DNA from 2 places in the Rothia sp. 32237D007AR genome. Region 2 is predicted to be linked to the other one. Evidence: predicted binding sites of a transcription regulator. Region 2 holds the regulator's gene; the other holds the start of a gene.
The links. Region 2 encodes HspR, which represses chaperone genes until heat shock. Its sites were predicted from a motif close to AAGTTGAGTCNNNNNGACTCAACTT; they were not measured.
Positions count from the first base shown of each region.

Region 1: clpB (ATP-dependent chaperone ClpB) is a predicted target of HspR. The motif match lies at 8,601-8,625, and genes of this name have one in related genera.

Region 1 covers NZ_JBPPUO010000002.1:125,368-137,014, forward strand. The annotation lists gene ACED87_RS02120 (asparaginase) at 1-392, shown strand, start outside; gene ACED87_RS02125 (sterol carrier family protein) at 392-787, shown strand; gene ACED87_RS02130 (hypothetical protein) at 857-1,228, shown strand; gene purF (amidophosphoribosyltransferase) at 1,380-3,107, shown strand; gene purM (phosphoribosylformylglycinamidine cyclo-ligase) at 3,108-4,250, shown strand; gene ACED87_RS02145 (DUF3073 domain-containing protein) at 4,495-4,701, opposite strand; gene ACED87_RS02150 (Sir2 family NAD-dependent protein deacetylase) at 4,848-5,783, opposite strand; gene clpB (ATP-dependent chaperone ClpB) at 5,953-8,541, opposite strand; gene ACED87_RS02160 (HAD family hydrolase) at 8,712-9,362, shown strand; gene ACED87_RS02165 (Dps family protein) at 9,442-9,945, opposite strand; gene ACED87_RS02170 (VIT1/CCC1 transporter family protein) at 10,239-11,357, shown strand; gene ACED87_RS02175 (hypothetical protein) at 11,560-11,647, shown strand, end outside.
Region 2 covers NZ_JBPPUO010000001.1:15,533-27,179, reverse strand. The annotation lists gene trmB (tRNA (guanosine(46)-N7)-methyltransferase TrmB) at 1-11, shown strand, start outside; gene ACED87_RS00150 (baeRF3 domain-containing protein) at 132-1,235, opposite strand; gene ACED87_RS00145 (heat shock protein transcriptional repressor HspR) at 1,477-1,902, opposite strand; gene ACED87_RS00140 (DnaJ C-terminal domain-containing protein) at 1,905-2,906, opposite strand; gene ACED87_RS00135 (nucleotide exchange factor GrpE) at 3,014-3,619, opposite strand; gene dnaK (molecular chaperone DnaK) at 3,622-5,469, opposite strand; gene ACED87_RS00125 (hypothetical protein) at 5,780-6,484, opposite strand; gene ACED87_RS00120 (low molecular weight protein-tyrosine-phosphatase) at 6,885-7,358, shown strand; gene ACED87_RS00115 (hypothetical protein) at 7,412-8,026, shown strand; gene ACED87_RS00110 (aminotransferase class IV) at 8,050-8,961, opposite strand; gene ACED87_RS00105 (energy-coupling factor transporter transmembrane component T family protein) at 9,204-10,004, opposite strand; gene ACED87_RS00100 (ABC transporter ATP-binding protein) at 9,994-11,595, opposite strand; gene ACED87_RS00095 (ECF transporter S component) at 11,612-11,647, opposite strand, start outside.

The sequences.
Region 1 (11,647 bases), on a different contig from region 2:
CTTATTCTGTTTTGGGGTTAGCGGTTGAGAATATCAAGGCTGATGCTCGTGCCGCTACTGTGGCAACAGCTATGGTTGACTATCCCGAATATGTTCATGCCAGTGGACACTCAGATACTGTGCTAGCTGAGACTCTTGACGCTGTAGTCAAGCGGGGGGCTGAGGGTGTGCTGGCTATCGGTTTGCGTTCTGGGGCTTCGGTGGCGGTGAAGATGTTAGACGGTTCTAACCGGGCTGCTTGGCTTGTTGCTGTGCGGGCTTTGCAGACGGCTGGCTTCGTGGAGGGTGAGGTTGCTGACCGGGCTGTTACTGGGACGACTTTCCCCATCACCGGCGGGGGCCAGCCGGTGGGTTCTATCAAGCCTGGGGCTGCTTTTGAGGGGCTCCTCTAATGGCAATTCGCCGCAAGATCACCGAGGCGGACGGACTGGCCGCCATCGCCCAGGTTCGGCAGGTTTTTGAGACAACAGAAAATCAGGACGCCTGCGCGGCGGCTTTTGCTGCCCTGCCGCGGGGTGTGCGGGCGGCGGCCGTCCGCTTTTTGTTGGAAGAGCTGGCCACTTTGGCTCCGGGGAATTCTGTGGAGGTGCGGGTTCCGCCTTTTGGAGTGACTCAGTGTATTGCGGGGCCGCGCCACACCCGCGGTACTCCTCCAAATGTTATTGAAACTGATGCGCTGACCTGGTGCGCTATCACCTTGGGTTATTCCAGTTGGCAGGAGTCTGGCCCCGCTATTTCGGCCTCAGGGTTGCGGGCAGATGTGAGTAGCTACCTGCCGTTGCTTTAGTACTGATACTGGTATCTGGATCTTTATTCTGTGCCCGGTGTGTGCAGGGGCTTGATAAGGTTGGTCTTTATGAGCATTTTGTCGCGATTTCGCCGCCCTATTGGGCCTGCTGCCCCGCTCACTGAGCAAGAGAAACAGGCTGCGCCCGGCCAGCACTTTGCGCCGGCGTCCGCGCCTGAGCGCGCTCATCTGACGGTGCGCCGTGCCCCCTCTCTGCCAGCTTTCGCTATCACTGGCCTGCTGATCGGCCTTATCGTAGCTTTTGTGGTGACGATTCTCGGCCCTGAGAACCCCAGCTACACTTTCGGCGCGGTCTACGGTGTGATGGCGGTAATTTTTGGTGCCCTGTGCGCTGGCGCCGCTACTGTGGTGGCGCTTCTGCTCGATAAGCGCTCAACTAGGCGCACCACCACCTACCAGGCTGTCAGTAGCCAGGAATAAAATACCAGGCCACGAACTGGGTGGTGGGCTCTACTTATCAGTAGCGCATCGGGCAGGTACACTTAATTACTGTTCACTTGCTCAGGTGCGCCATTCTGCGCTGTAGAGCGAGATAGCCACCCTCACATACAACAAGAGACGGAAAACCACCTTGGCTCGTCCTGACGGAAAACTATCCTTCGACCTTGACCCTGTTGACCACGGACCTAAAGACGAATGCGGCGTCTTTGGTGTTTGGGCCCCGGGCGAAGATATCGCTAAGCTCACCTACTACGGCCTCTACGCCCTGCAACACCGTGGCCAGGAGTCGGCCGGTATCGCTACCAGCGACGGCAAGCACCTGAACGTATATAAAGATACTGGTCTGGTCTCCCAGGTTTTTACGGAGGCTATCCTCAAAACATTGACCGGTCATATGGCTGTAGGTCACTGCCGCTATTCCACCACCGGCGGTAACATCTGGCAGAATGCGCAGCCTACACTGGGCGATACCCCTCATGGCACCTTGGCTCTAGCCCACAACGGCAACCTGGTTAACTCTGCTGATCTCTATGACCGTCTGCTGGCTAAGAACGGGGGCAAGCGCCCTGAACGCGGCGAACTAGCCCAGGGCAATACCACTGATACCGCCTTGGTGACGGCCCTGCTCAAGGACCACGATTTTGACAGCCTTGAAGAGGCGATGCTCGATTTGCTCCCCACTCTTTCCGGTGCTTTCTGCCTGGTCTTCATGGACGAGAACACCCTCTATGCCGCACGTGACCCCCAGGGTGTGCGCCCGCTGGTCTTAGGCCGCTTGGAGCGCGGTTGGGTTATCGCCTCAGAAACTGCTGCTCTTGATATTGTGGGCGCATCTTTCGTCCGCGAAGTGGAGCCTGGCGAGTTCGTCACTATTGATCAGGACGGTCTGCGGTCCCAGCGCTTCGCCGAGGCTAAGCCGGCAGGGTGCGTCTTTGAGTACGTCTACCTAGCCCGCCCTGATACCACTATCACCGGTCGTAGCGTCTACGATTCCCGTGTGGAGATGGGCCGCCAGCTCGCGCGCGAGCACAAAGTTGACGCTGATTTGGTGATACCTACCCCTGAGTCGGGCACCCCGGCTGCTATCGGCTACGCAGAAGAATCGGGCATTCCTTTCGGTAATGGCCTGGTCAAGAACGCCTATGTGGGCCGTACCTTTATCCAGCCCTCACAGACTATCCGCCAGCTGGGTATCCGTTTGAAGCTCAACCCTCTGCGTTCTGTGGTGGAGGGCAAGCGCCTGGTGGTTATTGATGATTCCATCGTGCGCGGTAACACCCAGCGCGCCCTGGTGCGTATGCTCCGCGAGGCCGGGGCCAAAGAAGTGCACGTGCGGATTTCTTCCCCGCCGGTTAAGTGGCCTTGCTTCTACGGCATTGACTTTGCTTCCCGCTCTGAGCTGATTGCTAACGGGCTGACTATTGAAGAGATTGGTAAGTCTTTGGGCGCTGACTCTCTGGGCTTCATCTCTGAAGATGGCATGATTGCCGCAACCGAACAGTCCCGCGAGCGCCTGTGTACGGCTTGTTTTACTGGTGAGTACCCTATTGAGCTACCGAGCGAAGATCGCCGGGGTAAGTCTATTCTTGATGATGCTCAGGGTGGGCCGCTTTCTGGTACTGCCGCTGAGGTGACGGTGGAGCGTCCTGTTGCGCAGAAGCCTTCTACTGCTCAGGCGGTGTCGATTGATACTCGCCCTGGCACTAAGTCCCTTGAGCAGAAGTTTGGTGATGTCGCAGAGGTGTCACCGGGTGCCGGCTCGTGTGAGCCTGGCCCTGATTCAGAGCTTGAAGATTTAGTTCTTCCCCAAGATACGATTCCTGCCGATTCGACCGGCACTGACCGAGAGGCCCGCTAAATGAGCGAGAACCAGAATGCAGTTACCTACGCTTCGGCTGGCGTAGATGTTGAGGCGGGCGACCGCGCTGTTGAGTTGATGAAGGACGCCGTTAAGGCAACTCACGGGGCCGGTGTGGTTGGCGGTGTGGGTGGCTTTGCTGGCCTCTTTGACCTGTCTGTGCTTAAGGACTACCGCAAGCCTTACTTGGCGACTTCTACCGATGGTGTGGGCACTAAGGTGGCTATCGCCCAGAAGCTGGATATTCACCACACCATTGGCCATGACCTGGTGGGTATGGTGGTGGATGACATTGTTGTTACCGGTGCCCGCCCGCTCTTTATGACTGACTACATTGCTACCGGCAAGGTAGTACCTGAGCGCATTGCTGATATCGTGCGCGGTGTAGCTGAGGGTTGTTCTTTGGCTGGTACCGCCCTGGTTGGTGGTGAGACTGCTGAGCACCCTGGCCTGCTGGCTGAGGATGAGTACGATGTGGCTGGTGCTGCTACCGGTATTGTTGAGGCTGATGAGCTGTTGGGCCCTGACCGTGTGCGTGAGGGCGATGTGCTGATTGCTATGGCTTCAAGCGGTATTCACTCTAACGGCTATTCTCTGGTGCGTAAGGTGCTTTCGGTTGCTGGCTGGGAGTATGAGCGTGAGGTGGCTGAGCTGGGCCGTACCTTGGGTGAGGAGCTTCTTGAGCCTACCCGCATTTACACCGCTGATTGTCTGGACCTCATTGAGGCTTTCCCGGTCAACGGTGAGGACGGGCAGACCGGTTCTGGTGTGCGCGGCTTCTCGCATGTGACCGGTGGCGGTCTGGCTGCTAACCTGGCCCGTGTGCTGCCTGTAGGTACTGTGGGCGTGGTGGAGCGTTCTACCTGGGAGATTCCCGCTATCTTCAAGCTGATTGGTGAGCTGGGCTCTGTGCCCCAGGCTGACCTGGAACGAACCCTAAACCTGGGTGTGGGCATGATTGCTGTTGTTGACCCGTCTGTTGCTGATGCGGCTGTTGAGCGTCTGAATAAGCGTGGTTTGCCTTCTTGGGTACTGGGTACTGTGCAGAAGGACGACGGTGCCTACCAGGGTAACTCTGATTATGTGCAGGGTGCTAAGGGCGTGGACGGCGGCGCGGCAGTGCTGCTGGGGTCCTATAAGTAACGTAGTAGTTCAGTAGAAGGATTGCTCAGCGTTTCTGTTTTATTTTAATAAATTATAAGTGGCGGTTTCCGTATGGAAGCCGCCACTTGTTATGCTCTGGGTTTCTTCGATAAAGACGCGATCTCCTTCTATCTCTTCACGTATTGTTGGCAGCTCCTACCCACATCGAAAAGCCCGCCACCGGTGGTTACCGGTGGCGGGCTGTGTTGATGGTAGGGGAAGAACCCGCGTGGTGGTACGCGGGTTACTTCTCCTGATAATCGTCGGCGTACTTGTCTGCGTACTCTGCGTAGTCGTCTTCGTCATCGTACTGATAACCAGACGTCTTGGGCTTTGAGCTGGTGCTCTTGCTCAGTTCGCGTTCGAGTGCAGTGTAGTCGGTGTCGGGGCTGAAGTACTTCATCTCCCGAGCCTGCCGAGTTGCTTTAGCCTTCTGACGGCCGCGCCCCATGGCGAGACCCCCTCTTTATCGCTCATATCTGGACACCCGCGTATACGCAAGGGTGTGCCAGAAAAACTTTCAGTCTTTTCTGTATTTAAGGGTACATGTTTTTGAGCGTCTTTGCTTGCCTGTTCGCCACATGAGATGTAAGAAACTCAGTTTGAGTCTTTGAGTTTACGCGTAAGAGTGTAGAGGGCGTCTGTGACGTCGGACCGCCAGAGGTAGGTGGCGCGGGCATCCGCGCGGCCTGGGCCTTGGTTGATGACGGCGATGGGCTTACCTGCCCGGGCGAAGTCCAGGGCTATTTTGTAGGAGCTCATGACGGCAAGTGACGAACCGAGTACCAGTAGAGATGAGGCCTTCTCCCCTAGTTCTTTGACGGCCTGTTTACGAGTGTGAGGGACGGGCTCGCCGAAGTAGACAACGGCGGGTTTGAGTTTGGTGGACCCGCAGGTGAGGCAGCCGACCATCTGAAAGTCGCTGATGAAGCGGGTATCAATTTCTGCGTCCCCATCGGGGTTGACCTGCAAGGTGCTGCTGGTGAGGCGCTGCAGGTAGCCGGGGTTAGCGGCGTCGATTCGGGAGTCGAGGGAGGTGCGCCCTTCGTTGGCTCCGCAGTCAAGGCATTGGATGCGGGAGAGGTCCCCGTGTAGGGTGATAACTTTTTGGGAGCCTGCTGCGGTGTGGAGCCCATCAACGTTTTGGGTGATCAGGCCGGTGAGTTTTCCTTGGTTTTCAAGCTCTGCTAGTAGGTAGTGGGCAGTGTTGGGACGGGCCCGGTTCATGTGCCTCCAGCCGACGAAGGAGCGGGCCCAGTAGCGTTGCCTGGCTACCTCATCGAAACGGAATTCTTGGTAGGTCATGGGCCTGTGGTTGCGCAGGGAGCCGGCTGGGCCACGGTAGTCGGGTATGCCTGAGCCGGTGGATATTCCGGCCCCGGTCAGTACCAGCACCTGCCCCTTGTCGATGAGGTGGCTGATGCCGTCCGCCGCTAGCTGGGGGTCGGTGGGCTGGGTTGTTTCGGTGACGACTCTGTCGATGGAGCGGAGGGCTGCGGCGTGGGTGGCTGCAATGTCTTTTTGGGCAGTAATGGACGCGGACGCCCCGGCAAAGCGCGTATCGAGCTTCCCGGGCACGGGGTGGGGCTGTGTTTGGTTCACTCTCCTAGTCTAAAAGAGAAAGACCCTATAGTTTTTCTCTTCACCCCGAGACAATCTGGAGGGTCAAGAGAAAAACTATAGGGTCAGTTCTGCTAGGTGGTTACTGGGCGGTGACGACCAGGCCGTCGACGGCAACATCAGGGTTGACGTCTACGCGCACGGTGTCGCCGTCCTTGATGGCACCTGCCAGGATTCCCTTGGCTAGGCGGTCACCAATTTCGCGTTGAACCAGGCGGCGTAGAGGGCGGGCACCGTAGGCCGGGTCGTAGCCTGCCAGGCCCAGCCACTCGGTGGCGGCGTCCGTCACGTCCAGGGTCAGGCGGCGGTCTTCCAGGCGGCGGGCCATGGAGTCGATCTGTAGGGCCACGATGGAGGTCAGGTCCTCGGCTGAGAGGGGCTCGAACATGATGACCTCATCCAGGCGGTTGAGAAATTCGGGCTTGAAGCTGGCGTTGACGGTGCTCATCACAGCGGTCTTGCGGGCTTCTTCATCGAGGTTCTGGTCAATCAGGAATTGGGATCCCAGGTTGGAGGTCAGAATCAGAATGACGTTGCGGAAGTCCACGGTGCGACCTTGACCGTCGGTGAGGCGACCGTCATCGAGTACCTGTAGGAGGATGTCGAAGACCTCAGGATGGGCTTTTTCTACCTCATCGAGCAGAACCACCGAGTAGGGGCGGCGGCGGACAGCTTCAGTGAGCTGGCCACCTTCCTCGTAGCCGACGTAGCCGGGAGGGGCACCGACCAGGCGGGCCACGGCGTGCTTTTCGGAGTACTCGCTCATGTCAATACGCACCAGGGCGCGCTCGTCATCGAACTGGAACTCTGCCAGGGCTTTAGCTAGCTCGGTTTTACCCACACCGGTGGGGCCTAGGAAGAGGAAGGAGCCGATAGGGCGGTCGGGGTCGGAGATACCGGCACGGGAGCGGCGCACAGCATCAGCAACGGCGGTGACAGCCTGACGCTGGCCGATGAGGCGCTTGCCCAGTTCGTCTTCCATGTGCAGGAGTTTTTCTGATTCACCTTGGAGCATACGCCCGGCGGGGATGCCAGTCCAGGATGAGATGACCTCTGCGATGTCATCGGCGGTGACTTCTTCAGAGACCATGGACTCTTCGGTGGCGGTGCTCTCAGCTTGCTGGGCTGCTGCTAGTTCTGCTTCTAGGGCGGGAATTTCGCCGTAGAGCATACGGGAGGCTTCGGCCAGGTTGCCTTCACGCTGGGCTACTTCGGCCTTGGAGCGTAGATCATCGATCTGGGTTTTGAGGTCACCGACCCGGTTGAGCCCGGCTTTTTCGGCTTCCCAGCGGGCGTTGAGGGTGTCCAGTTCTTCCTTCTTGTCGGCCATATCTGCCCGGAGGGCTTCTAGGCGTTCGATGGAGGCGGGGTCGGTCTCGTTGGCCAGGGCCAGTTCTTCCATGGTGAGGCGGTCAACGGCACGGCGCAGGGCATCGATTTCTTCGGGTGCTGAGTCGATTTCCATGCGCAGGCGGCTGGCTGCTTCGTCGATGAGGTCGATGGCCTTATCGGGGAGCTGGCGGGAGGGGATGTAGCGGTTAGAAAGGTTGGCTGCGGCGACCAGGGCGGAGTCTGCGATGGCGACCTTGTGGTGGGCTTCGTAGCGTTCTTTGAGACCGCGCAGAATACCGATGGTGTCTTCGACGCTGGGTTCACCCACGTAGACCTGTTGGAAGCGGCGTTCTAGGGCGGCGTCCTTTTCGATGTTTTCGCGGTATTCGTCTAGGGTGGTTGCACCGATCAGGCGTAGTTCGCCGCGGGCTAGCATGGGTTTGAGCATGTTGCCGGCGTCCATTGACCCTTCGGAGGCTCCTGCACCAACGACGGTGTGAATTTCGTCGATGAAGGTGACGATTTGCCCTTCGGACTTCTTGATGTCTTCGAGGACGGCTTTGAGGCGTTCTTCGAATTCGCCGCGGTATTTGGCACCGGCGACCATGGCACCAAGGTCTAGGGAGATGAGGGTTTTGCCGCGGAGGGATTCGGGGACGTCCCCTGAGACCATGCGCTGGGCTAGGCCTTCGACGACGGCGGTTTTACCGACGCCGGGTTCACCGATGAGTACGGGGTTGTTTTTGGTGCGGCGGGAGAGCACCTGGATGACGCGGCGGATTTCGCTATCGCGCCCGATGACGGGGTCTAGTTTGCCTTCGCGGGCGACGGCGGTTAGGTCGGTGCCGTATTGTTCTAGGGCACCGAAGGTGCCTTCGGGGTCGGGGGTGTTCACGGTGCGGTCTCCTCTCACCATCGGAATGGTTTCTTCAATGGTTTTTTCGGTGGCTCCGGCCTGGTGCAGGGCGCGGGCGGTGGCGTCGTCACCGGCTGCAAGTGCTAGGAGCAGAATTTCGGTTGAGATGTAGGTGTCGCCCAGTTGGGTTGCTTTGGTTTGGGCTGTTTGGATGGCGGTTAGGATGGCGCGGCTGGGCTGGGCTTGGGCGGTTGAGGCGCCTTCTACTTTGGGGAGCTTTGAGATTTCGGTGGATGCCGCCAGTGAGATGGCGTCCACGTCTAGGCCTGCGGTTTTAAGGACGGCTACTGCCACTCCCCCGCGTTGGTCCATGAGGGCTTTGAGGAGGTGGGGTGTGTCGAGGGTGGGGTTGCCTGCTGTTTGGGCGTTCATGGTGGCTGCCGAGAGCGCTTCTTGGCTCTTGGTGGTGAATTGTGCCTTCATTCTTCTCTTTCTGTGCGTAGGTTATTCGTTCAAAGTTGAGTGTGATTCACTCAAGCCTTAACTTGAGTCTACTACACTCAACCTACATGTGCTAGAGATTCAGACAAGCTTTAATGTGAAAGTCACCCACAGGCCCTAGCCACTACAGACGGGCAGGTAGGCTGATACCTATGAGCAGACTTGAAGCTATTTTCTTTGACCACGACGGAACCCTAGTAGATACCGAGCCCCTATGGGCTGAGGCTAAAACCGCACTGACCGCCGAATTTGGGGCCAGTTGGACCGAACACGATACGCTCATGACCCTGGGCAAACCTGCTGCACTGACTTTTTCTCGCATGCAGGAGCTTGGTGCAGATGCTTCTGCTGATGAACTCTATGACCGGCTAAAAGCTAAGATGTCAGTTCTTCTTAAGGACGCCCGCCTTGAGCTCCTACCGGGCATTGAGGCGCTCCTGGCTCAGGTAGCTGAGGCGGGCGTCCCCGCCGGAATTGTTACCAATGCTACGACCGAGGTTGCAACTCATACTGCCAAGCTAGCACCGCAGGGTCTTTTTAAGACTTTTGTGACCGATGAGCAGGTCACCCATGCTAAACCTGACCCCGAGCCTTATCTACTGGCAGCCCGCAATTTGGGGGTTGACCCGGCCTACTGTGTTGCGGTGGAAGATTCTATTTCTGGTACGCAAAGCGCCATGTCAGCGGGCATGAAGGTGGTCGTAGTGCCCGGCATTGTCCAGGTGCCCGAGCATCTGGGCCACGCCCGTTACGACCATACAGAACTTACTCTCGACAAAATCCGGGCACTCATCGAGAGGTAGACGATAGAGCTACTGCATGGCAAAGGCGGGCCTATCACGTAATAGGCCCGCCTTTAGCGCAACTTGGGTGCATTTATGCTTATTTGAGGTTTCCCGTGCCATCTTCCAGGTGCCCGCGCAGGAACCATTGGAAGAGTTCCAGTTCAGCGGTCTGACCAATAAGCAAATCTTCTGTGATGGGATCGCTATCGCCCACCTTGGCAATGGCGGCGCGGTGGTCTTCAACCACCACGTTGTAGACCTCGTTCAGGGCACGAATATGAGTTAGAGCATCTGCGCGGTCAACATCGTATTCAGCCCAGGTACGCTTTTCGACCAAATCGCCTGAGAGACCGTTAGGAGTTACCCCCATGGTGGCCATGCGCTCGGCAATGGCATCAACGAATCCGCGCACCAGGTTGACTTGGGGGTCCAGCATCTCGTGAACAGCGATGAAATTGGGGCCTACGACATTCCAGTGAGCATGCTTGAGTACCAGGTGCAGGTCGTTCAGAGCATGCAGGCGAAGCTGCAGAATATCGGCTACATGATGGCCTGACTCTTCGGTGAGGCCGGGGACGGTAAATGATGCGTACTTGCTCATAGCAGGTTTTCCTATCCTTAGATTGCCGGGCTAGGCAGGCGAGCCCGGGGGAGATTGTCTATATCTAACACTATGCATCTAGCCACACCTTTTCAAGGCTTATCCTGAATAAATCATAATAATCCGTATCTGGCTAAAGAACGTAATAAGTGTTCCCCTGTGCAGAAGCATAATTACCGTTCCTGCACATTCATTCCTGAACCTCATTGCTCAGCCTAGAAGCCAATTAATCTTGTTTGCACCACAATTAACCGCCCTTTACAATATTTAAAGCAGAGAAAAGGTGAAACGCCATGTCAGAAGCCGCCCCCCGCACTCCCTCCCAGCAGCCAAGTAGCGCACAGGTTCGCCGCTGGCGCCGCTATCTTGCCGAAGAAATCTCCGAAGCACGCATCTACGCAGCTCTAGCGGATCGAGCTGAGGGCAAGGAAGCAGAAATTCTGAGAGAAGTTGCTCAGGCTGAGCTCCGCCACCAGGAGCACTGGCGCACACTGCTAGGTGAGTATGCCCACCCTGAGCCTCGTCCGTCTGTCTCTGCTCGTTTCCTCGAGCTTCTTGCCAAAAATTTTGGGTCTGTTTTCGTCCTTGCCCTGGCTCAGCGATCTGAGGGGCGTTCCTCCTATGCAGAAGATTCAGACGCCACTGAAGCCATGGCTGCTGATGAGGCAATCCACGAAGAGATTGTGCGTGCACTCTCCGCCTCAGGGCGCGAGAAACTCTCTGGTAATTTCCGTGCAGCAGTTTTTGGTGCCAATGACGGTTTGGTCTCGAACGCGGCCCTTATTATGGGCGTGGGCGCCACCGGTGTGAGCAGCTCTATGGTGCTCCTTTCGGGTGTGGCGGGCCTACTTGCTGGTGCTCTTTCTATGGCGGCCGGTGAGTTTGTTTCTGTGCGCTCCCAGCGTGAACTTCTGGATGCCTCCCAGCCGACCCAGGTCACTCTTGATGTGGCTCATCAGCTCGATATTAACCAGAATGAGCTTGAGCTGATTTATAAGGCCCGTGGCATGAGTGAAGAGGACGCCCGCCACCGCGCCATGGAACGCTTTGGCTACTTCTCATGTGACTGTGACCCCTCTCTGTCTTTCCGTGAGATAGGTGAGGGGGAAGAAGTTGAGGGCTCCCATGACGCACTGGGGAGCGATGTGGGGGCTGCGGCCTCAAGTTTTTGTTTCTTTGCCTCTGGTGCCCTTATCCCGATTCTTCCTTACATCTTTGGTATGTCTGGTGGGGCGGCCATGCTCATTTCTATGCTGCTGGTAGGTTTTGCCCTCATGGTCACTGGCGGGGTGGTGGGCCTGCTTTCTGGTGCTTCACCCTTCAAGCGGGGCCTGCGTCAGCTAGCTATCGGCTACGGGGCTGCCCTGGCAACCTATCTACTGGGTCTGCTGTTCAATACGGCGGTAATGTAAGGTTCTAGTTTTTAGGTGTCTGAAAGACTTTTATGGTGCCTAATCTTCGACTAATATTTTAAAAGAAAACAGGTTTTTTGTACCCTTTTCCTCTTCTCTGAGGGCATGCAATTTTTGTTTGTATCCAATTCTCAGAAGGCAGGAATAATCATCATAACCTTGCTACCACAAGCAGAAATCACCCATTTTTAGAAGGATTATCATGGCCGTTTCACGCCGTACACTCGCTAAGGGAGCCGCTTGGGCTGCTCCTGCAGTTGTTGCTACCACTACTATTCCTGCCTACGCAG
Region 2 (11,647 bases):
TTCGTCGATAAAAGGGTTCAGTAGTAAAAGTAGAGAAAAGGCGCCCCACCACAGGCTCATGCACTGCGGTGGGGCGCTTTATACCTCTAGCGAGTTAGGTAGGAGCCGCTTGTCGTGCTCTTATTGTTGGTCTACCAGCGGGTGATGGCTGCCAGGTTCTCTTCGGAGCTTTCGGGCAGGGGCTTTACTTCGCCGCCGGAGCGTAGTACCAGGTTGATAGCCTGGGCTGCTTCGCTCAGGCCTTCGCCGGTGGTGGCCTTCTCGTCTTCTGCTACCAGCAGGGTTGCAATCTGGCCCTGCTTGGCTGCTTCGAGCACTTCGCCTGCGCCGATGTAGCGCTTGCCAGAGCGGGCGTCCTCAAGCTGCTGGTTGAGGCTCTGGGTTTCGTGCTGAGCCTGCTCTTGAAGCACGGGCTGGAGCTTTTCCAGGAGCTGGGCTTCGCTCATCTCGTCCACGCGGCCGTCGCTAATGGTGGTCTCTAGTACCTGGCCCCATTCGGTGAAGCTGCGGAACTCGTTGGTGAGTTCTTCAATACCGGCCAGTACCAGGGGGTGGCGCAGGGGTTCGTTAACCTCGTCTTCGATGCCCTTGGCCACCTTGCGCAAGAAGCGTTCGCGGTAGATGCGGTCGGTGTCTGAGTCGTTGGTGTGGGCGTGGAAGGTTGCTACTCCCCCACCCTTGGGTACCTGCTGTTGGGTGCGCTGCACATCGTAGTCATCGTAGATGTCCTCTTCGCTTTCGATCATGTGCTTGAGGTCGATTTGGCCGATGCGGGTGCCGTCAGTTTCGAAGAGTCGCACGTCTTTGCGGGAGAGTGCTAGCAGGTGCAAGCTGGTGTCGGTGCTGAGCAGGGGTACTAGGGAGGTGAGGTCGTAGTCCCCTGCTACGGTGACTGCTTCGGGTAGGTCCAGGGGCAGGCGTAGGGCGGTCATGGTGCCGTTTTCTAGTAGGACGGCTAGGCCGTCGCCTTGGTGCTGCCAGTAGTCACGGTCATCGACGAGTTCGTGGGCTGGTGCTAGCAGTGCTTCTGCGTCTACGTCTCTTGCTTCTAGCTTTTCGCGAGCGGTAGCTAAGAGGTTGCGGAAGCGGGTGGAGTTTCCGGTGGTGTCTCGCCCTGCGCGTTCGGTGGGCATGGTGAGGGTGACGCGAGTTGCTCCCTCTGCCGCAGGTGCGGTGAGTGCTTTAGTGTCAAGAGCGTCAAAGGGCTTGTTGGTGGAGAGCTGGGCCTCGGTCATGGTCGACTCCTTTTTAGTCGGTTGGGGTAGCGGAAGTATTAACCGCTCCTAGAACTAAGCTAACTGGCTATAAAGGTGGCTTCAAGAGTATTCGGCCTAGAGAGAAGATAATGACAGTCTATTAACGCTAGACAGCTAAATTATCCAGACAATTAGAAGAACTGGTCTTGACTAGCGTAGACTTAAAGATTGTGGCGGCACCCAACCTTGGGTGCCGCCACAATATTTTAAGATGGCAGGCTTAACGCGGCCGGTAGAGCACCACGGCCTGGGAGGTAGAGCGTGCAGCCGGACGCTTGCCACGAGCTAGATGCATAGCCCCACCAGAGGTACCGGCAGCAAAAACGCGAGAACCCTCCTGAAGGCGATTGCGCAGATTCTCGTTATCAGCCTGCAACTCAACAATGCGGGTCCGCAGGGCCTCCACCTGGTTCTCAAGCTGCATGATGCGCTTAATACCCTCTAGTGAAACACCGGACTGGGAAAGCTCCTGGATCTCCTGAAGCTGCTGCACATCCCGCTCAGAATAGCGGCGGGCACGGCCCGGGGCCCGCTGGGGCTGAACCAGACCTAGCCGGTCGTACTGGCGCAGGGTCTGCGGGTGCATACCGGCTAGCTCAGCGGCCACAGAGATAACAAAAACTGGGCGATCGGCTTCCAATGTCATGTTTAACCGCCTGCTTTCCTCAGCATCTCTTCACGGGGGTTAGTTTGCGGGGCAGCTGCGATGAAGGCATCGAGGGCGGCTTCAGCTTCGGCAGTGAGATTGGTGGGCAACTGTACCTCAGGGATGACCAGCATATCGCCGCTACCCTTCTTGGTTACAAAGCCGCGGCCCTTAGCGCGCAGTTTACGGCCTGCCGGTGAGCCAGCGGCCAGGCGGAGCTTAACGCTTCCACCATCAAGGGTGGGGGCCTCGATGACGCCGCCCTTCACAGCTTCTTCCAGAGTGACCGGCACGCGCACCAGCAGGTTATCCCCTTCCCGCTCAAAGTAGGGGTGGGTATCTACGCGGACGGTGACAATCAGGTCCCCTGCCCCACCGGCACCGGGGTGCCCCTTGCCGCGGGCACGGATTTTCTGGCCGTCCTTAACGCCGCGCGGTAGGCGCACCTGGGTTTGGGAGCCGCCGGGGCGGAAGACTGAAACCTCAGCACCCTCATAGGCCTGTTGGAGGGTGATACGGGCACTAGTGGTCGCGTCTTTCCCCTGGGGCGCTGGCTGTGAGAAACCACCACCGGGGAAACCGCCGCCAGCGCCGGGGAAGCCACCTGCAGAGCGTGCTCCCCCACCAAAACCAGCGCCGCCACCGAACATGCCGCCGAGCAAATCTTCAATGTTAATGCCGCCAGCACCGCCACTGGTGGAGTAGGTGAAGTTACCGCCGCCAGGGAAACCACCGGGGAAACCGCCGCCAGCGCCGCTGAAGCCCGCGGCCCCGTACTTGCGGATCTGGTCGTACTCTTCCTTCTGCTTGGGGTCTGAGAGCACGTCGTAGGCTTCTGAGACTTCCTTGAACTTCTTCTCAGCAGCCTCATCACCGGGGTTCTGGTCGGGGTGGTACTTGCGGGCCAGCTTGCGGTAGGCCTTCTTAATATCTGCCTCGGAGGAATCCTCGGCTACGCCTAGTACCTTATAAAAATCTTGATGGAGCCAGTTTTCACTCGCCATGTGCCTCTCCTTCCGAGGTAGATCCTATGTCTTTTAGTGTCTTTTAGAGGGGTAAAACTGGGCGGGCACCCAGCCTGACCTATCAGGCCGGGTGCCCGCCCGCGTCCTTATTCTGCTACCGCAACAGCTACCTGGGCGGTTCGGACCACACGGTCCTTCACCTTATAGCCGTTACGTAGAACCATGGAGACTGAGTCAGGCTCAACCTCACTGGTGGGCTGCTGCAATACAGCCTCATGCACCTGGGGGTTGAAGGGTTCGCCAATCTCACCGAATCGCTCTAGGCCCTGCTTGGTTAGGGTCTCTTCGAGCTTGTTGGCAATCGCAGCGAAGGGGCCTTCTTCAAGGTCACCGTGCTTGCGGGCGGCGTCAATATCATCGATGACCGGCAGCAGGGCTGCTACCAGGTCGGCGATGACGAAGTCACGCAGCTGGTCTTTTTCCTTGGCGGTGCGGTTCTTGTAGTTGGTGAACTCGGCCTGAAGGCGGCGCAAATCCTCAAGGCGTTCGGCGGCTAGAGCCGCGTCAGCGTTTTCGGTTGCCTCTGCGCTATCGCCTGCCTTAGCTGCGGCAGATTCTTCGTCTACCGCAGCGTCAGCGGCTACACCTTCGGGCTCGGGGTGGCCTTCAGCAGCCGGGGCGGCGAAGGCGTCCTCCAGAGGGTCGGTGCCCTCGGGCTGGTTGTCTGCGGGCTCGTTGGTGTTCTCAGCCATGGTTAGTTCTTCTTCTCGTCTTCTTCATCGATTACTTCAGCGTCAACGACGTCGTCATCTTCAGCCTTAGCGCCTTCACCGGCTGCTGCATCTGCCTGAGCCTGGGCGTAGAGAGCCTCGCCCAGCTTGGTCTGAGATGCCTGCAGCTTCTCGAAAGCGGTCTTGACGGCCTCATCATCTTCACCTTCAAGGGCAGCCTTCAGGGCGTCAATGTCGGCCTGGACCTCGGTCTTGACGTCCTCGGGTAGCTTCTCGCCGTTTTCCTTGATGAGCTTCTCGATGGAGTAGGCGGTGTTCTCAGCCTGGTTGCGGGTCTCGGCGGCCTCGCGGCGGGCCTTGTCCTGCTCGGCGTGAGCTTCGGCGTCCTTAACCATGCGGTCGATGTCTTCCTTGGAGAGGGAGGTACCACCGGTGATGGTCATGGACTGCTCGGTGCCGGTGCCCTTGTCCTTAGCTGAGACGTGCACGATGCCGTTAGCGTCGATGTCGAAGGTAACTTCAATCTGGGGCACGCCGCGGGGGGCCGGGGCGATACCGGTCAGTTCGAAGGTGCCCAGGTTCTTGTTGTCGCGGGTGAATTCGCGTTCACCCTGGAAAACCTGAATCGATACTGAGGGCTGGTTGTCTTCAGCGGTGGTGAAGGTCTCTGATCGCTTGGTGGGGATTGCGGTGTTGCGCTCGATCAGCTTGGTCATCACACCGCCCTTGGTTTCGATACCGAGGGAGAGGGGGGTGACGTCGATGAGCAGAACGTCCTTGCGCTCACCCTTCAAAACGCCTGCCTGCAGGGCTGCACCCATGGCAACGACCTCATCGGGGTTGACGCCCTTGTTGGGTTCGCGGCCACCAGAGAGTTCCTTGACGACCTCGGTGACGGCGGGCATACGGGTGGAGCCACCGACCAGAACGATGTGGGCGATGTCTGAGACCTTGACGCCTGCTTCAGCGATGACGTCGTTGAAGGGCTTCTTGGTGCGCTCAATCAGGTCTGCGGTCATGTCCTGGAACTTGGCGCGGGTCAGCTTCTCATCCAGGTGGATGGGGCCCTCGGGGGTAACGGAGAGGTACTGCAGGGAGATGTTGGTGGAGGTTGCTGAAGACAGTTCCTTCTTAGCCTGCTCCGCTGCTTCGCGCAGACGCTGCAGGGCAATCTTGTCCTTGGAGAGGTCAGCGCCGGTCTTGGACTTGACCTGCTCTAGCAGGAAGTCAACGATGCGCTGGTCCCAGTCGTCACCACCGAGGCGGTTGTCACCGGAGGTTGCGCGTACCTGGATGGTGGAGAAGCCGTCGTCGTCCTTACCAACTTCAAGAAGGGAGACGTCGAAAGTACCGCCACCGAGGTCGAAGACCAGAATCAGTTCGTCTTCGTTGCCCTTGTCCAGGCCGTAGGCCAGGGCTGCTGCGGTGGGTTCGTTGACGATACGCAGGACGTTCAGGCCAGCGATTTCGCCAGCTTCTTTGGTGGCCTGACGCTCAGCGTCGTTGAAGTAGGCGGGGACGGTGATAACAGCGTCGGTGACTTTGTCGTTCAGGTAGGCTTCAGCATCGCCCTTGAGCTTCATGAGGGTACGGGCTGAGATTTCCTGGGCGGTGTACTTCTTGCCGTCGATGTCGGTAGTCCAGTTGGTGCCCATGTGACGCTTGACGGAAGCGATGGTGCGGTCAACGTTGGTGACTGCCTGGCGCTTGGCGACGTCGCCTACTAGAACTTCGCCGTCCTTTGAGAATGCTACGACGGAGGGGGTGGTGCGGGCGCCTTCCGCGTTGGCAATAACGGTGGGCTCGCCACCTTCGAGCACTGATACAACTGAGTTGGTGGTACCGAGGTCAATACCTACTGCACGTGACATTTTTTCTCCTGAGAGGTTGGTTATCTGTAAATCTTTCAAACAAGTTGAGCCGCGCAGGCTCAACTCGCTTGTCTTGATATCTAGTTTGCCACGTTTCAGAGAGAAGTCAACAGAGTTGAGTTAAAAAGACTCAACTTTTTTGCGCAGCTAAAGTTTAGGTTAATCAGAGCTGACGTCAGACTTACCCTGCCTTTACAAGACCAAGGCAGGCACGGGCGTCCGCACCTGTTAAAACCCTGAAAGTGCCTACAAAAAAGTCGGCACCCTGCATGCAGCAGGGCACCGACTCTAGTCAGAAGATAGGAGCTTCTTATTTACTCGGTACAGATTCTGTACCGTTGAACTCATCAAGAAGCTTAGCCTTGACACTTTCTTCGGTGTTCATACCAACAATCGCCCAGTTTTCACCGTAAACAGCCCAACCATTCTCACTGTCAGCTTCAGAGAAATCAGATAGTTCCTCATCAATTGTAGGGTTACCCTCGGCGTAGATGCCCATGACTAAAGGTGTAGAGTCATCAGCTTCCAACATGCTCATCATGTTGCTCAAGTCAACCGAGGAGCACATGAAAATACCAATGTCTTCAGGGTTTACATTCAAGTTAGGAGCTTCTTCTTCCTTAATATCCTCCATCTCTGACTTTATGACAGTATCAGCGCTATCTAGACACTTAGAGGCGGCAGAACCAGCAGTAGCTTCCTGCATGCCACCCTTGAATTTGTCGTAGCTAGAAACCTTGCTTGACCCGCCAAAGACACCGGTCAGGAAAAGAAGAGCGATAATAATAATCGCGATAGCAACAGCAATCAAACCACCAATAAGCAGGCCCGTGTTCTTCTTCTGAGGGTTCACGGGAGGCTGCCCTACAGGGGCACCTACAAAAGTATCGGGTGCCTGAGTACCGGGAACAGGCTGAGCAGCACCGCCCATGGGAGCAGGCTGGCTAGCAGCAGGCTGATGAGCATTAGGGGTGGTGGGCTGGTTGGGGTTGGGGGTATTGGGCTGGTCGGTCATGGAGAATCTCAATTCTTCAGATGTACAGTGTATTCGCAATAACTTTACCCAAAATGAGCAGTCTTCTCCTCTTTCGCGGGTGTATATGCAGCTTTATTTATTTTTCTATAGGCGGTACGCAAAAGCCCCACAGGTGTGTGGCCTGTGGGGCTTTCGTCATCTCGAAAGAACTCAAGAAACTGAGTGTCTGGTGCTACTCATCTTCAGTTCACTGCTGTATGAACCGGGCAAGCAATGCCTGAGAGTAGCACCATCAAGTGTGTGTACCTGTAAGACTATACATAGATTGCCCCTAGTTTTCCGCCTGAGAGCGAACTTTTTCTCACTTTTTATTCAGGTTCTCCCTAAACCCAGCTCTGACCGAAGGCATCATGCGAACATGGTGACTATGTATCGAATTATGACTGTATGCACCGGAAATATCTGCCGCTCCCCTATGGGCGAGTACCTCATTAAGCAGGCCGCTACCCAAGCTGGGCTCACTGTAGAGGTAGCTTCTAGCGGCATTTCGAACGAAGAAAAGGGCAACCCCATTGACCGGCGCGCCAAAAAAGTGCTGGACGAACTCAACATCAATACTGGCTCGCACAAAGCCAAGCAGTTTACCCGCGCTGATTTTGACCGCTACGACCTGCTACTAGCCATGGACACCAACCACTACCGGGAGCTCAAGCGCCTAGCGCCCAACGATGAGGCAGCGAGCAAGGTCCGCCTGATGCGCGAGTTCGACCCGGCTCTAACAGATAAGCCCCTAGACCAGCTAGGTATCTACGACCCCTGGTACGGTAATATGAGCGATTTCTATGAAACCTTCCAGATGATTCAGAACGCTGTCCCCGGAGTGATTGAGCACGCCCAAACCCACCATAACTAGCTAGCGCCGAATAATGAGCAGTGCGGTAGCCTGAGGGCAGAAGGTATAGCGAGGTGAAGGAGAATAGAGTGCTTGAGCTAAGGGAGTTAGCCGCCGTAGGTGAGGTGGTAGTGCAGGCCCGCCACCGGTTACACGGTGAGAGGCCACTGCTAGTAGCTCTTGATGGGCGCAGCGGGTCAGGTAAAACCACCCTGTCGGCTGAGCTGGCTGCCTGGGTCAAAGAGCAAAACATCCCCGCCCAGGTCTTTCACCTGGAGGACCTCTACCAGGGGTGGGGCGGGTTAGCGCAGGCCGCCCTAGCCTGGCAGCAGCTTGCCCAAACGGTAGTGAGCGGACGCGCCAACACCACAGACCAAACCCCCCACTGGTTTGGCTGGGATTGGGGCACCTCCCAGCCCACCGGCCCCCACCCTTTTACCGCCGCCTGGCAGGCAGCAGGTGGCGTGCTCATCGCTGAGGGGGTAGGGGCTCTCACCGGGGCCCACGATGTAGGCATTTTCGTAGAACTCGATGCTACCCGCCGCAGGCAGCGGGCCCTAGCTAGAGATGGGGAAATCTACCTCCCCTACTGGGAGATGTGGGCGGAACAAGAAGCCGAGCTACTCACAGCCTACGCCAGCGCCTATGCGGGCGCGGACGTCCGCTATCTTCCCGCCCAAGAGCACTAGCACTGGCCCGGAGGGGTTTGCGGCTACAGGTAAGTTTCCCGGTTATCTATATCTACCCCCCGCGCCAGGTAGCCCAGCAGCTCTTCGGTGAGCTGCGGGCTAGTGGCCAGGGGTGTGCCGTTGAGGTGGGTGACGGGGGCAAGAAGCCGCACGGAGGAGGCCAGCCAGAGAGCATCTGCCTCTAGTAGGTCTTGGGGGTAGAGGGGCCCGTAGCCCAGTTCCCACCCGGCTGCGCGGGCACCAGCAAAAATGGCGCCCTGAGTAGTGCCAGGCAGAATACCGTGGGAGGGTTCGGGGGTGTAGAGCACCTTCTTCTGGCCTTCAGTTTTGGCGAGGATGACAGATGAGGTTGCCCCCTCAAGAATACGGCGGTCCTCGGTGACCCAGATGGCATCATCTGCGCCGTGTTTGCGCACATAGCGTAGCACCGACATGTTGATGGCGTAGGAGAGAGTCTTGGCACCGGCTAAGAGCCAGGGGTAGGCGGAGTCTTCTGCTGGGTCGTGGCCGCGCGGTAGGAGCATGGCCCGCACCCCTTGCTGGCGCTGGCGCAAAATGGTGGGTGAGGACGGGGCCACAGTAACCCAGGTGTGGGGGCCGGCTTCAACGGTGCCGCGCGAGATGATGATTTTGACGGTGTGTTCTTCACCTAGCACGGTCTGGGGGCCTTGGGCTGCTGCATCGAGAGCTAGTTGCACGGCGGCGCGTAGGCCTTCTTCGGCAGGTAGGGGCAAATCGAGCAGGCGGGCGGAGCTTGCTAGCCGGGCCAGGTGAGCCTCAAATTTGCGGACGCGGCGGTTGGCAGCCAGCATAGTTTCGAAGACGCCGTCGCCTCGGGTGAGCCCCTGATCTTCAATGTTGATGAGGGGGGTGGTGGCGTCAACCAGTTCACCAGCGGGATTTTCTGGGGTTAGCATCACAACGGTTGTAGTCATACTTCTAAGATTAGCCCTTAACTCTGATGCTCCCGCGGCAACCTGGCTTGCAGGTTATCGGCGGGAGCATCTGATGCGAGCACCATACGCGGTGCGAGCGTGCTTCACGTCGTTTGGGCTAGAGACTGAGAAGCATGAAGGCCGGCTCTTCCAACCGTGGGGTTTGGTGACCGGCTATATATTTTTACTCTAACGCGATGGCCTGTCTTTTCTCAAAGGGATGGACGCGTTACATCCTATTGTTACTGCCACACCCAGGTCAGGGTCCCGGCAGCTGCCGATAGCAGGTACCCGGTCATGAGAATTGCTAGGGAGCACAGCAGGAAGGTCGCGTCATCGCGCTGGTAGACAGGCACGCGGGCCCAGGTGCGGGGCCCTGCACCGAAGCCTCGGGCTTCCATGGTGGTAGCTAGGCGGGTTCCGCGGCGGATGGCTTGGACCAGCAGGGCAAAGGTTTGCCCGGCCAGGGTGCGGACGCGGCGGGGCAGGGAGTCGCTGGCGCCTAGTCCGCGGGCTCGCCTGGCTTGGCCCAGGGTGTGCCATTCGCTGAACATGAGACCCAGTAGGCGTAGGGCCGCTAGGGCAGCGAGTACGAAACGGGCGGGAAGTTTGGCTGTTTGGGCGAGGGAGTCGCCCAGGTGGGTGGGGTCGGTGGTGGTAATCAGTAGGAGGCTGGGCAGGATGAGGGCCAGGCCTCGGGTCATGAGGGAGATACCCATGGCCAGGGAGTCGGTGGTGATCCAGATGAATCCTACCTGTAGGACTGTTTCTCCTGTTTTTTCGGCGATGAGCGAGGTGGACCAGCCTGTGAGCAGGGCGCCTACCAGTAGGGGCCAGAAGCGGGCCAGCAGGGCGAGGGGCTGGATGCCCCAGGCTTTGAACAGGGCCAGTTCCAGGGCGAAGACGGCTAGGGCTGTGCCCCAGTCTTTGATGAGGAGCAGCCCTATAGATAGGAGGAAGGTGGCCAGTAGTTTGGTGCCGGCGTTGAGTTTTCCGGCACGGCTACGGTGGGCGGGCCCGAGTGCGAAGAGGTCAAGCGCCATGGGTGGTTTCCGCTTTCTGCAGGGTGAGGTGCTGGCCGCCGAGGGCAGCTACGTAGTCCTTATCGTGGGTTACGGAGATGACCGCAAGACCCCGGTCAAGTAGTTCCCTCATCAGGGTGACAAGTTCGGCCCAGGTAGTGGCGTCCTGGCCGAAGGTGGGTTCATCGAGTACCAGCACCCTTGGTTCAGTAGCCAGAGCTGTAGCCACCGAAAGTCGTCTTTTCTCCCCTCCTGAGAGGGTGAAGGGGTTAGCCTCTGCTAGGTGAGTAAGGCGCAGGCGGGTCAGAAGTTCATCGGTGCGGACTGCCAGGCGGGTCTCATCTATTTTTTCTTTGCGTACACGGGCTAGGTGCCGGGGTCCAAATTCTAGTTCTGCCCGCACGGTGGGGGCAAGGAACTGTTGTTCTGGCTCCTGGAAGACCAGGCCGATACGGTCGGCTAGTTCGGCTGCGGGCCAGCTGGCCGGGTCGGTGCTGCGGTAGCGGGCAGGCAGGCTTGCTGTGAGCCCCTGGTGGGCGTAGACCTGCCCAGCAGCTGGGTAGATGAGCCCGGCTAAGGTTAGGGCCAGGGTGGTTTTCCCTGCCCCGTTAGACCCTAGAAGAGCCAGGTGTTCCCCGGCGTGCAGAGTCAGGTTAATTCCGTTTGCCACGGTGGGCAGATCCAGGGTGGGCACCTGCCCGGCGGCGAGCGCGCGGGCGCGCTGCTTACGTTGGCGGCGGGTGGGTAGCTCTCGGGTGATTGCTAGATCGCGGGCCTCAAGCAGCGGGGTGTGCCCCCCAGCGACCTGCCCGGGGCGGACGTCCTCCCCCGTCTGCGCTGCCCGGGGAGGGTGGGGCACATACCCGGGCACCCATACCCCACCGGCAATGAGCTGTTCACGGGCCTGGGTAAGTACCTGCTGGGCTGGCCCGTCATAGCTGATGCCGCCTTGGGCGTTGAGAACTAGCACGCGGTCTACGTGTTCAGCCCAAATACCGACCCGGTGTTCGATAACCACCAGAGTAGCCCCTGAGGCAGCGGTGGCAGCTAGTACGGCGTCGCGTACTTCTAGCACGCCGGCAGGGTCAAGGTTGGCGGTAGGTTCATCTAGTAGCAGGGCGCCGGGGCGCATGGCTAGGATTCCTGCTAGCCCCAGCCGTTGCTTCTGCCCGCCTGAGAGGGCTGAGGTGGAGCGGTCAAGAGGTAAAGAGCCTAACCCGACAGCGTCCAGGGCCCAGGTGACCCGGCCCCAGATTTCTTCACGGGGCACTCCTAGGTTCTCAGGCCCAAAAGCTACGTCATCACCTACTCGCGCTAGCACCACTGAGCTTTCGGGGTCCTGTTGCATGAGGCCACAGGCCCCCCGCGCCTGGGTGGGGGGCTGCCCGTTGACGGTGAGTTCACCGAGCTGGGTTTGGCCGTCCTCATCAACGAGCAGGCCTGCCATGGCGTGCAGCAGGGTTGATTTTCCTGCTCCGGAGGGGCCTACCAGGAGTACTTTCTGCCCCGGCTCAATCTCAAAGTTCAGCCCCGAAAAGGCGGGGGTGGCCCGCCCAGGGTGATGCCAACCAAAATCGCGGGCCACAAAGCGGGCCCCCTGCTGCATGTGCATGGCTGTGTTCTCCGCTCTAAATCTGTGTGCGGGAAGGGTTACTAGCCCGGCG